Regions from separate parts of the Vibrio sp. 378 genome, predicted to be linked through region 1. Evidence: predicted binding sites of a transcription regulator. Region 1 holds the regulator's gene; each other region holds the start of a gene.
The links. The regulator PurR, encoded in region 1, represses purine synthesis genes. The targets are predictions, from matches to a motif close to TNANGNAAACGTTTNCNTNA.
Positions count from the first base shown of each region.

Region 2: a site for PurR is predicted at 1,953-1,972, ahead of R7Q48_RS03175 (formate--tetrahydrofolate ligase). Genes of this name have one in related genera too.
Region 3: a site for PurR is predicted at 2,012-2,031, ahead of purT (formate-dependent phosphoribosylglycinamide formyltransferase). Genes of this name have one in related genera too.

Region 1 covers NZ_JAWOUO010000004.1:94,769-99,059, reverse strand. Annotated here, with positions in the region: gene torR (two-component system response regulator TorR) at 1-138, opposite strand, end outside; gene torD (molecular chaperone TorD) at 405-1,052, shown strand; gene purR (HTH-type transcriptional repressor PurR) at 1,520-2,524, shown strand; cyclic di-GMP riboswitch class I at 2,812-2,901, shown strand; gene R7Q48_RS09210 (TfoX/Sxy family DNA transformation protein) at 3,018-3,608, shown strand; gene R7Q48_RS09205 (TVP38/TMEM64 family protein) at 3,723-4,291, shown strand, end outside.
Region 2 covers NZ_JAWOUO010000001.1:738,295-742,585, reverse strand. Annotated here, with positions in the region: gene R7Q48_RS03185 (CreA family protein) at 1-264, shown strand, start outside; gene R7Q48_RS03180 (inosine/guanosine kinase) at 498-1,802, shown strand; gene R7Q48_RS03175 (formate--tetrahydrofolate ligase) at 2,039-3,787, shown strand.
Region 3 covers NZ_JAWOUO010000004.1:358,149-362,439, forward strand. Annotated here, with positions in the region: gene R7Q48_RS10365 (thiopurine S-methyltransferase) at 48-698, shown strand; gene purT (formate-dependent phosphoribosylglycinamide formyltransferase) at 771-1,946, opposite strand; gene cdd (cytidine deaminase) at 2,090-2,977, opposite strand; gene R7Q48_RS10380 (LrgB family protein) at 3,409-4,086, opposite strand; gene R7Q48_RS10385 (CidA/LrgA family protein) at 4,088-4,291, opposite strand, start outside.

The DNA of each region.
Region 1 (4,291 bases):
ATCGCCCGCTTGCAAAACTTCACGCATTTCTGCGCCACTCTCTGCTTCGCTGACTTGGTAGCCCTCATTTTGGAAATATCCCGCAAGCTTACTACGAGTTACAACATCATCTTCTACGACTAATACGTGATAGCTCATTTACACCACTTTTCTGTCTTCTTATTATCCAAGACGTATTCTATTCATAACTAGTAACATTTCTAGTCATAGATACATTAAAACGCAAGATTTAGCGTTTTTATTGATTCAAAACAAGCTTGCCCATTGCTATTAATAAGCGGTCATTTTTGACCATAAAACATAACAATTATAGTTACTGCTATTCATTTTAATTGATTACACTTAGGGGATATCCCTAATTGACTTTGTGATGCATGACTTGAAGCATCATTCAGGAGCCCAAAATGCAAGAAGTGAAAGCTTTTAATGAAAAACGCGCTGAAATTTACTGGTGGTTTTCGAGCTTGTTCGCAAAAGAACTAACAGAGAAAGAATTGGAAGCCTATCACAGTGTTGAAATTCGCAGTTTTCTCGCAGGTTTAGGTGAAAATGAGTCGCTAAAACCAGCCGTTGATAGCCTAGTTGATGCATTGAATCGGTTACAAGATCGTGAAGATGCACAACTAGAGCTTGCAGCTGACTTTTGTGAACTGTTTTTGAAGACAGAAAAATACGGCGCTCTTCCTTACGCATCCATGTACATTGGTGAATCAGGTTTACTGAATGACAAGCCAGCTGAGGAAATGGAAAAGTTGATGGCTGAATTTGGCGTTCAAGTAGACGAAAACCTAAAGGAACCTGCGGATCACTTAGCCGTTGAGCTCGACTTTCTCGGGAACATGATTATCCGCTCAAACGAGCTTGAACAAGAAAAACACATGGAAGAAGCCTTCGTTAAACAAAACGACTTTATCCAGCAACAATTGATGTCTTGGTTACCTCAGTTTTCAGACAAATGTAAAAAATTCGATGAATTTGGATTTTACTCAAGTGTCGCGAAACTATTAGTTGCATTTTGTAAACTAGACAGCGCCTACCTTCTTGGTGAATAATTGCCGCCTATTTTTAGGGAGCCTGCCTATCGGGCTTCCTGTGTGCCTGAAAGTGACCGATTGTAAGTAACTTGGGTATAATATTCGTTTGCCTTAACTTAGCGCAAAGACGCTTGGTTATTTAGCAGTCAAAATGTGACTTCAAATACACAAATCTCTTGCTGAAAACATTGCTAGTCAGTCCACATAGGGCTAAAATGTGAGCGCAAACGATTAAATATGATTTATATGTAAACCGCTGAAATATAGCGGTTTTTGTGTTTTCTTAACAGGTTGATGGCAATTTCTCATCAGATAGAAAAAGATAAAATTCATCGACCGATGCTGCTACGCACCCTTTTGTCGCACTTGGATCAACCGCTGCCGAGACACTTAGCGCCAATTTTAGATTGCTAGGTGTGAAACCATTAGAGCATCAGGTACATCCAATACGACATATTTCAGTAGCTCGATACAGGACACCATTTATGGCCACGATAAAAGACGTTGCTCGCTTAGCCGGCGTTTCCACTACGACAGTTTCGCACGTTATCAATAAAACGCGTTTCGTTGCAGAAGCAACGCAAGAAAAAGTAATGAAAGCCGTTGACGAGCTGAATTACGCGCCAAGTGCCGTTGCACGCAGCCTAAAATGCAACTCAACTCGTACGATTGGCATGTTAGTAACTCAATCAACTAACCTATTTTTCTCAGAAGTGATTGATGGCGTTGAGAGCTACTGTTACCGCCAAGGCTATACTCTGATTTTATGTAACACAGGCGGGATTTACGAAAAACAACGCGATTACATTCGTATGCTGGCTGAAAAGCGCGTTGATGGCATCCTAGTGATGTGTTCTGACTTAACCGAAGAACTAAAAGAGATGCTTGACCGTCATGCGGACATTCCTAAAGTGGTCATGGATTGGGGCCCAGAGAGCTCACAAGCAGACAAGATCATGGATAACTCAGAAGAAGGTGGCTACATTGCAACCAAACATCTGATTGACAATGGTCATACGGATATCGCTTGTCTAAGCGGTCATTTTGAAAAGCTTGCTTGCCAAGAGCGCATTGCAGGTTTCCGTCGCGCAATGAGCGAAGCGAACCTAGCTGTAAATGAAGACTGGATCCTTGAAGGTAACTTTGAATGTGATACGGCCGTATTAGTTGCAGATAAAATTACCGCAATGGACAAGCGCCCGACGGCGGTATTCTGTTTTAACGACACAATGGCTCTAGGCCTAATGAGCCGCTTGCAACAAAACGGGATCAAAATTCCTGAAGATATTTCAGTGATCGGCTACGACAACATCGAGCTTGCGGAATACTTCTCTCCACCGCTAACGACTATCCACCAACCTAAACGTCGTGTTGGTAAAAATGCATTCGAAATTCTACTTGAGCGTATCAAAGATAAAGAACACGAAAAACGAATTTTCGAAATGCAACCTGAGCTTGTAATTCGAAATACTGTGAAAAAAATGAACTAAATTTCACTGTATTTAACCGTGTTAAATAAGCGCTCTACAGGGGCGCTTATTTTTTTGGAAAAATTAAGCATTCTCTAATACTTCACACCACTCTAATAACAATTGACTAACGTTAACTCCCTGTTTTATATAAATGTAATATATATTAAGAACTCCTTTTCAAAGGCCAATTTGCACCTTTCCATATGCAAAATAGAGCATTCAATCTATCATTTTTATTGAACCGAAATCACACTTTTAACGCTAAACCGTGATGTTAATTCAATATAAGAAGTATGCTCATTGTGTCACGCACAGGGCAAACCATTCGAAAGAGTGGGACGCAAAGCCTCCGGCCTGAACCATATTACGATATGGAAGGTAGCGGGGTTACCGATGGCAAGTGTGTAAGCAATGACTTTACTCTGTAATGACATTGTTTTTACGCATGTTTGCTACTCTCTCGGACCTGACTTTTGGTGGCGTAATATTAATTACACCGAGATAACAAAACATGGATAAACCGATACTCAAAGACTCTATGAAGCTATTTGAGGCACTTGGTAATATCAAGTCGCGCTCAATGTTTGGTGGCTTCGGACTATTCGCTGATGAAACAATGTTTGCACTAGTGGTAAACAATCAGCTTCATATCAGAGCAGACCAAAAAACTTCATCTGACTTCGAGAAACAAGGGCTAAAGCCTTACGTTTATAAAAAACGTGGCTTCCCAGTCGTTACAAAGTACTACGCTATTTCCAGCGATTTATGGGAATCAAGCGAACGCTTAATCGAAGTAGCGAATCAATCATTGAAAAAGGCAAAGCTTGAGAAAGAACAGCAAGCAAGTACAAAGCCTAACCGTTTGAAAGATTTGCCTAACTTACGACTGGCTACCGAGCGCATGCTAAAAAAAGCCGGCATCGAATCCGTAGAGAAGCTTGAAGAGGAAGGTGCGCTTAACGCCTATAAAGCGATAAGAGATACGCACTCTGCAACCGTCAACATTGAGTTGCTATGGGCACTAGAAGGTGCTATCAACGGCACTCATTGGAGTGTGGTACCTCAAGCTCGCCGAGATGAGTTGATGAACGGCCTCCAATAAAAGTCGACCTAAAAACTATCTTGTAAAACCGCAGTCTAATCTGCGGTTTTTTTGTGAAATTTTTTCGGTTTTCCTACTGTCTTATTACATATATCCCAAATTGGAATCAAAATTATGAATAAGAAACTGATATTAGGTCTCATCCTACTAGCGGCTATCGTCTTTTTAGGTATTAACTTTGGCCAGTATTTAACCTTAGAGAATGCAAAAGCCCAACAAGAAGCACTAACTACATACCTCGATCAGAATTTTGTATTCTCGGCTGCGATTTACTTTTTTACCTACATTGCAATTACCGCTTTTTCTATCCCAGGAGCGGCAGTAGTCACCTTACTTGGTGCAGCCTTATTTGGTTTTTGGACAAGCTTGCTACTGGTTTCTTTCGCTAGCACTATGGGGGCAACACTGGCCTTCTTGAGCAGCCGATACTTATTGCGTGACTGGGTACAAAACAAATTCGGAAATAAACTCAACGCAATTAATCAAGGTGTCGAAAAAGACGGAGCTTTTTATCTATTTTCCTTGCGCCTAATCCCTGTATTCCCTTTCTTTCTAATCAACTTACTGATGGGCTTAACACCGATGTCTGTAGGTCGATTTTATCTCACTAGCCAAATAGGTATGCTGCCAGGCACAGCCGTATATCTGAATGCAGGTACTCAATTAGCAACAATTGAAAGCCT
Region 2 (4,291 bases), on a different contig from region 1:
TCATGTCGTCAGACTGGCGAAATCACACCGGAAATGATTGCAAAAATAGATAAGAGTAAGTCCGGTGAAATTGTATTTAAGAAGTCAAAAAGCATTTTCTTCAAAACAATGAAGGTTCGCCGTATTTATGATGCCGATAACCAAACCTTACTCTACTTGTCTTATACAACAAAAGAGACCGATGGTAGTTTTAAGCATAGCCTTTCGACAGTCCCACTTTGGGGTACCAAAGCTTACGTTGAGCCAACTGAAGTGAAAAAGTAACGCGGGTAAATTTAGTTAGCGCGGAGCAGGCTCTTTCCGGGCGCTGCTGAGCAACAAGTTTAAAAAACAACCCATTGCAATACGACAAGCGTCATAAATTGCAGCTGCTTTGGTTGCTATTTACTCAGCTCGCTGATTTTTTCAGCGAGCAGACTTCTTTGTAATAAATCGCCACGATTTTCATTTTTTTGTGATACAATCCCGCCTCTTTTTTTTCTCACTCAAGAACAAGCATGAAGTTTCCTGGTCAGCGTAAATCTAAACACTACTTCCCAACTCACGCTCGAGATCCATTAGTAAACCAAATCCGACAGGCACCTAAGCTATATCGCCCAACTATTGTTGGTGTCGGTCAAACCATTGTAGATATCGAAGCACGTGTAGATGACGCGTTTTTAGAGAAATACAACCTGAGTAAAGGACATTCGCTCGTTCTTGAAGAAAGCAAAGCAGATGCTCTTTACGAAGAACTGGTTGAGCAAGGCCTGATCACACACCAATACCCAGGTGACACGATTGGCAATACTCTTCACAACTACTCAGTTTTAGCCGATAGCAAATCCGTTTTGCTCGGTGTGATGTCTAAGAACATTCAAGTCGGTTCTTTTGCTTATCGCTACCTTTGCCGTACGTCTTCACGCATGAACCTTAACCATTTACAAACGGTAGATGGCCCTATTGGTCGCTGCTACACCCTAATTTCTCAAGACGGTGAGCGTACATTTGCTATCAACGAAGGTCATATGAATCAACTACTTCCGGAAAGCATTCCTGAAGAGATCTTTGAGAAAGCATCAGCCCTGGTTGTTTCTTCTTACCTAATGCGTGGTAAAGAAGAAGATCCAATGCCTAAAGCGGTACAAAGAGCAATCGACTTTGCTAAGAAGCACGATGTCCCTGTTGTACTTACGTTAGGGACGAAGTACGTTATCGAAGGCAACGCACAGTGGTGGCAAGAATACATTCGCGAAAACATTTCTGTTGTCGCTATGAATGAAGAAGAAGGTGCGGCGCTAACAGGTGAAACAGAGCCGCTAGCAGCTGCTGATAAAGCACTTGAGTGGGTTGATCTCGTACTTTGTACAGCAGGACCAAATGGTCTGTACATGGCTGGTTACACCGACGAGAAAGTAAAACGAGAAACCACACACGACATCCTTGAAAGCTCCCTCGAAGCCTTTAACCAGTACGAGTTTAGTCGTGCGATGCGTAAAGAAGACTGTCAAAACCCAATGAAGGTCTACTCTCACATCGGCCCTTACCTTGGTGGACCATTAGAGATTAAGAACACTAACGGTGCAGGTGATGCAGCCCTTTCAGCCTTACTGCATGACATGGCAGCAAACTCTTTTCACCAAAAAGAAGTGCCTAACTCAGAAAAGCACGAAGTACGATGCTTAACCTACTCCTCACTTTCTCAGATTTGTAAATACGCAAACCGAGTAAGCTATGAAGTGTTGACGCAGCACTCTCCTCGCCTATCGCGAGCGCTTCCTGAACGAGAAGATAGCTTAGAAGAGACTTATTGGGATCGTTAAAACGACAGCTTTAAAGCTAAAAATATATCAAGGTCACCATTTGGTGGCCTTTTTGTTTTTATCTAGCACTATAACGAGTAGATTTCGTTAGTATGTCGCACAATACGAAGCAGTAAACTCTTTACAAGCCTAACCGAAACAGTACCATCACAAAGCAGACCTTTGCCTCACAATAATACTCGTTATAACTCAGGTAGTTTTTCAACGCTACCTGTGTGCCACTTTGGGGATTCTCCATGCAGTCAGATATCGAAATTTGCCGAAACACACCACTTTCTTCTATTGATGTTATCGCGGAAAAAGTAGGACTATTGCCCGAAGAGTATGACACTCACGGGAAGCACAAAGCCAAAGTCCACCCAAAATGTTTGGAACGACTCAAAGCAAATGATGACGGTAAACTTGTACTCGTCACTGCGATCACGCCGACTCCTCTTGGCGAAGGAAAAACCGTTACGACGATAGGACTGGCGCAAGGTTTAGCAAAGCTTAATCAATCTGTTATTGCATGTATAAGGCAACCTTCGATGGGACCCGTCTTCGGTATTAAAGGTGGCGCAGCGGGCGGCGGTTATTCTCAAGTAGCTCCAATGGAAGAGTTAAACTTACACCTTACTGGTGACATTCACGCAGTGACAGCGGCGCACAACCTTGCTTCAGCCGCTCTTGACGCTCGCTTGTTCCATGAGCAACGCGAGGGTTATGATGCCTTTGAATCACGCACCGGGTTAAGAGCACTTAAAATCGACACGGCAAGTATTACTTGGAAACGAGTGATGGACCATAATGATCGTGCACTACGTAAAGTCAAAATTGGCCTCAATGATGCAGGAAAAACCATCAATGGTTTCGAGCGTGACGAAGGGTTCGATATTTCAGCCGCTTCTGAGTTAATGGCTATCATTGCACTAGCCAAAGATTTAAAAGATTTACGTCAACGTATTGGGAAAATTGTCGTAGCGTACGATTTGAACGGAAACCCCGTCACTACGGAAGATCTACAAGTTGCAGGAGCAATGGCAGTAACACTAAAAGAGGCGATTGCACCAACACTGATGCAAACTCTAGAAGGTGTTCCTACGTTGATCCATGCAGGTCCATTTGCAAACATCGCCCATGGAAATTCATCCATTATCGCGGACGATATTGCGCTAAAACTGTCAGGTTACACGGTAACTGAAGCCGGTTTTGGTTCGGATATGGGATTTGAGAAAGCGTGTAACATTAAAGCTGCTGCCGCCAACAAAGCCCCGGACTGTGTAGTGATCGTAGCAACATTACGCGGCCTCAAAGCGAATTCCGGACACTACGATTTACGACCAGGTATGGCTATTCCAGATTCCATTTTTAATCCGGACCAAGCAGCATTGGAGGCTGGGTTTGAAAATTTAAAATGGCACATAAATAACGTTCATAAATACGGTTTACCTGCTGTCGTTGCCATTAACCAGTTTCCACAAGATTGTGTGAAAGAGCTTAAAGCTCTTGAAGATCTGATTCACCAATTTAATCCCGAAGTTAAAGTAGCCATCAGCACCGCTTTTTCGCAAGGCGGACAAGGCGCAACGGAACTAGCTCAACATGTTATTGATGCGTGTACCACGCCTGTAGAGTTTTGTCCGTTATACAACAAAGAGCAATCATTACTCGAAAAGCTCATGGCAGTATGTGAAGCGGGCTATGGAGCAACCAATATAGAAATGACTCCTATCGCGACTGAACAGCTCAAACATTTTGAGCAATTAGGCTTTAACAACTTAGCGGTTTGCATCGCGAAGACACCACTATCTATAACCACGGACTCCGCAGTCAAAGGGGCACCAACTGGTTTTACCGTCCCAATCCGCGAGCTGCGCTTGTGTGCGGGTGCAGGATTCGTTTATGCATTATCTGGTACCGTGATGACGATGCCAGGCTTACCTGATAAACCCGCATTTATGAACTTAGATCTTGATGATGAAGGAAATATCGTCGGTCTCTCTTAGTGTAGTGATAACGTATCGCTATCAGTGAAGTGAGCATATTCATTGAGTGAGTGGTCTACTTACCTATCCACTCACTCTCAACAACTGTGAAAAGAGTTGTCTCAGGCCTTCTACTCTTGAATCGTTGATACAAAGCTCTCCTGCCTTACATCAACGCGCCTGTTTTAGGCCTTTAGAGTTAAGACGCTAACCCTAAGCCTTGTTTGGCGATAGTTATTAAGCTAGAAAACCCTATTTATCTTCTTGTTTTGTCGCCACTTTACATTGTAAATCCATACTTGTTGACTTCTCCTTTCTACAATTTTGCGCCAATTTGATGCACGGGCTATTTAGCGCTTCACTAATATGGTGCAGTTGTCTTACAGTGAAATTTTAACCTCCTTGATTTTTAAGGAGATATTCTATGGCTCGATTCTTGTAGTAGACTTTTCACTAATAAGCACATTAGCACATGCTTTTCAAAACCTCTGCGTTGCATACCACCTCCTTCAGGTTAGCACCGTT
Region 3 (4,291 bases), 260 kb from region 1:
TTAGTCTTACCTCTCAAAATGAAAACAGCCGACAAGTAGAAAGTAAAATGAGAGACCAAGAATTTTGGCATAACAAATGGGCCAGCAATCAGATCGGATTTCACTTGGAAGATGTAAACCCGCTATTACCAGTATATTGGAAACACACTAATCCAAAGCGTGAAGATAAAGTGTTAGTTCCTTTATGTGGAAAGTCAGAAGACTTGATTTGGCTAGCGATGAAGCATGATTCGGTTGAAGGTGTTGAGCTAAGCCATATTGCTGTGCGTGCCTTTTTTGCTGAACATTTTTACACGCCAACGGTAACGCCTCTTAATGGCAAGCACGAGCTTTATCAATTTGATGAGCTCTCTATTTATACTGGGGACTTTTTCACTGCACCACTATCTCAAGCCGATATCATTTATGATCGCGCCGCGTTGGTTGCTTTACCGCAAGATATGCGAGAGGAGTATGTAGAGCGTCTCAAGCAACTGCTGAACCCAGGCGGTCGTATTTTGCTTGTTACACTCAACTATCCTCAAGAAGAGATGGCGGGGCCTCCATTTAGCGTGCCGGTCGAAGAGATTGAGCAGTTATTTTCAGGTTACAAAGTTACTTGTTTGAACGTAGATGAAGCTGACGAGAATCATCCTAAAATTGTGAAAAAAGGCTTAAGTCGCTTCTCTGAAGAAGTGTACTTAATCGAGAGTGAATAGGCTCTCTTCGGTTTGGAACACGAAATAGCGCAGCAATTTGAGCTGCGCTATTTTTGTATGAGTGGTTCGTATTTAATAAATGATATTCACTTTTGAAGCACTTTCAACAGCATCTTGAACGGCTTCTTCGGTGGTTTTTCGTCGCGTAAGGACAACACCTAAACGGCGGCGGCCATCGATTTCTGGCTTACCGAATAGACGAACTTGTGTTTGAGGTTGAGCTAAAGCTTTGCTTAGGTTTTCAAAGCGAATGTTTGTGGAAGTTCCTTGTCCAAGAATAACAGCAGACGCAGATGGGCCATATTGCACAATATTATTAATTGGCATTCCGGTAAACGCGCGCACGTGGAGAGCAAACTCAGACATTTCCTGCGAAATCATTGTAACCATACCCGTATCGTGAGGGCGAGGAGAGACCTCATTGAAAATGACTTTATCGCCTTTGACAAACAGCTCTACACCAAAGATGCCGTAGCCACCGAGCGCGTTTACCACTTTCTCAGCCGTGTATTCAGCTGCTTTTACTGCGTTTTCTGACATAGCTTGCGGTTGCCATGATTCGCGGTAGTCGCCATCTTCCTGACGATGACCAATTGGAGCACAGAAATGCACACCGTCAACGGCTCTGATGGTCAATAAAGTGATTTCGTAATCGAAGTCGATAAAACCTTCCACGATAACGCGACCTGCACCCGTACGTCCGCCTTCCTGAGCGTAATCCCATGCTTTTGTAACGTCGTCTTCGGTCTTGATAACACTTTGCCCTTTACCGGAAGAGCTCATCACTGGCTTCACCACGCACGGAATACCCACATGTTCAACCGCGGCTTTGAAGTCTTCAAAGTTATCTGCAAAACGATAAGGTGAAGTCGTCAATTCCAGTTCTTCTGCTGCCAAACGTCGGATACCTTCACGATTCATTGTTAGCCTGGTTGCCTTAGCGGTTGGAACAACATTCAGTCCTTTTTCTTCAAGCTCTACCAGTTTGCCGGTTGCGATGGCTTCAATTTCTGGTACGACGTAAGTAGGTTGTTCCTTCGTAATAACTTCTTCTAAGGCGTTCCCATCTAACATGTCGATAACATAACTACGGTGAGCGACTTGCATCGCTGGAGCATTGGCATAGCGATCACAAGCAATCACTTCTAAACCAAGTCTCTGGCATTCAATGGCGACTTCTTTACCGAGTTCGCCAGAGCCTAAAAGTAATACACGGGTAGCATTTGCGCTAGTTGCAGTGCCAAACATAGTGTTCCCTTACAAAATAGAGTGATGAGACAGAAATTGCAGGAGATCATACTGAAGTTTTATGACAAAGCAAACGTTTGCTTTTGGTTTTTAGGTAATAAAAAAGCTCTACATGTTGTAGAGCTTTTTGTTGAATTTGTCGTTTATACGTTGACAAAACTAAGCGGAATATCTGGATTCAACGCTTCCAACGTTGATTGCGTATCGGCTAAATGACTGATCTTACCTTCTGAGTTCTCTACCAATGCAGCGGCTTTGATGCTGTCAAAGGTTTCACCCGCAAGTAAAACTTGGATTAGCGCAACTTGTAGCGGTGGCAAGCTAGGATTAAACGCTGCATTTTCTGCATAAGCGCCTTGGAATACACGACCGCTAGTCATCTCTAATGCTAAACCACTCAAGTTGTTGGTGTATGGAGAGTGGCTCATGTTCATCGCTTCAACTGCAGTTTGGATGAGTGCGTCTTCATCATCACATGAGAATTGGTGTTTAACTTCTGCCATTAAGCCGGACTCGATACCGAGATCATTTGGTCCAAAGGCTTCAGGCAGGTATTCATGAAGTGACTTTTCTTCGCGTTCTGGGAGCTGGATTTTAAGCTCGTTTGCGGTAGATAACTCATTCATGAACTGGCGGCAGTGACCACATGGGCTGAAGTTGATAGTGATATCCTTAACACCACGTTCGCCTTTCATCCAAGCATGGCTAATCGCAGACTGCTCTGCGTGAACCGTTTGACCCAACTGTACACCAAAGAATTCCATGTTGGCACCGAAGTAAAGGCGACCTGAAAGACCACGAACGATAGCGCCGACATAAAAGTCAGAAAGGGGAGCATAGGAGTACGCTGCGGCAAAAGGAAGTAGCGCAACACGAAGCTCTTTGTCTGATAGACCGGTAGCTGAAAGCAACTGCTCAAATTGTTGAACTGAAAGCGTAGCATCAAAATCATCAGCTTGGATGATAGGAGCAAGTTGTTTGGAAAGTGCTTCTGGAGCGCCTGCTAGCGCCTGTTCAATGCGACTTTTCATGTTGAATCCTTGTTATTGCATGGACAGTTATTCTATGTGAAAGATAGAAATGTTCCGTGCGTTAGATCACGATAAATAATGCAATTGATAATTCTGTTACATAATTAGAGTGAGCTCACACATGTATTCGATTGCACAGGTGTGAAGCGTTATCTCCGTCTCACAATTAACCATATCAGTATATATTCATATGACCAAGGAGCAGGAGTATGTTACTAACGCGACTTTTACCGCTACGCTACTTTATACCTACGTAATCTAGAGCGAGTGGTAGCACCTAGAATGCTCATGCTATGAATGTATATCTCAGTCAAGTCCCTTCACGATATTACTGGGTGAGTTTGATAGATAAGATAGGGTTTTGAAAAGGGATAAGTAAGAAACGGAAAGGCTACGGCCTGCCGGAAGGAGGGCAGACCGAGAGCGCTTAACTATTGATATAGCCAGACCGCCAAAGCAAAAAAACTTGGAGCCAAAATAGAAGTTATGATCCCACATAAAACCAATGCGAGTGATGAGAACGCGGCATCTATGGGCTGTTTCTCTGCACAAGTAGCGGTGCCTAAGGCATGAGAGACTGTACCCATTGTCAGACCACGTGCAATCGGGTGTTTAATTCCAATTAAGTTGTAAATTGGGTATGCCAAAATCGCGCCCAATAAACCAACAATCAGAACCAAGATCGCCGCAACGGCAGCTTCACCACCGAGGTGACTCGAAATTTCCATTGCTATTGGCGTAGTGACGGATTTACCCACTAGACTTGCGATTAAACTGATATCTGCTTTGAAAGCGACTGCGATCAAGGTGGTTGTCATCATCGACATCACACTGCCTACTGTGCAAGCAAAAGTGATGATTCGCCAGTTTGCTTTAATCTGTGGTAGTTGTTCATATAGCGGGTAAGCCAGAGCAACTACGGCTGGTTGAAGTAAAAAACTGATCCCTTCGTTATCCGCATAATACGTTTCAAACGGTACATTTAAGTAAGTAAGCAAAGGAATGAGCACTGCAATACTGATCAGCAAAGGATTTGCTAGAGGATTATTCACTTTGATTGCGATTTGGCGCGCGACAAGAAAAACCGCAATGGTAACAACTAACCACATATCAGTGCTTCTCCTTTAGCAAGTAGTCCAGCAGCCAAGCGAGGCTGACTAGTACAATGAGTGAGCCTCCAACTGCGCTAGCAATGATAGGGAGGGCATTAGCGAGTAGCATATCGAAATGTTGCATTAATCCCACGCTAATAGGAACGAACAACAAAATCATGTAGCGGATAAATAGCGTGGCGCCCGGTTTGACCCAATCGAC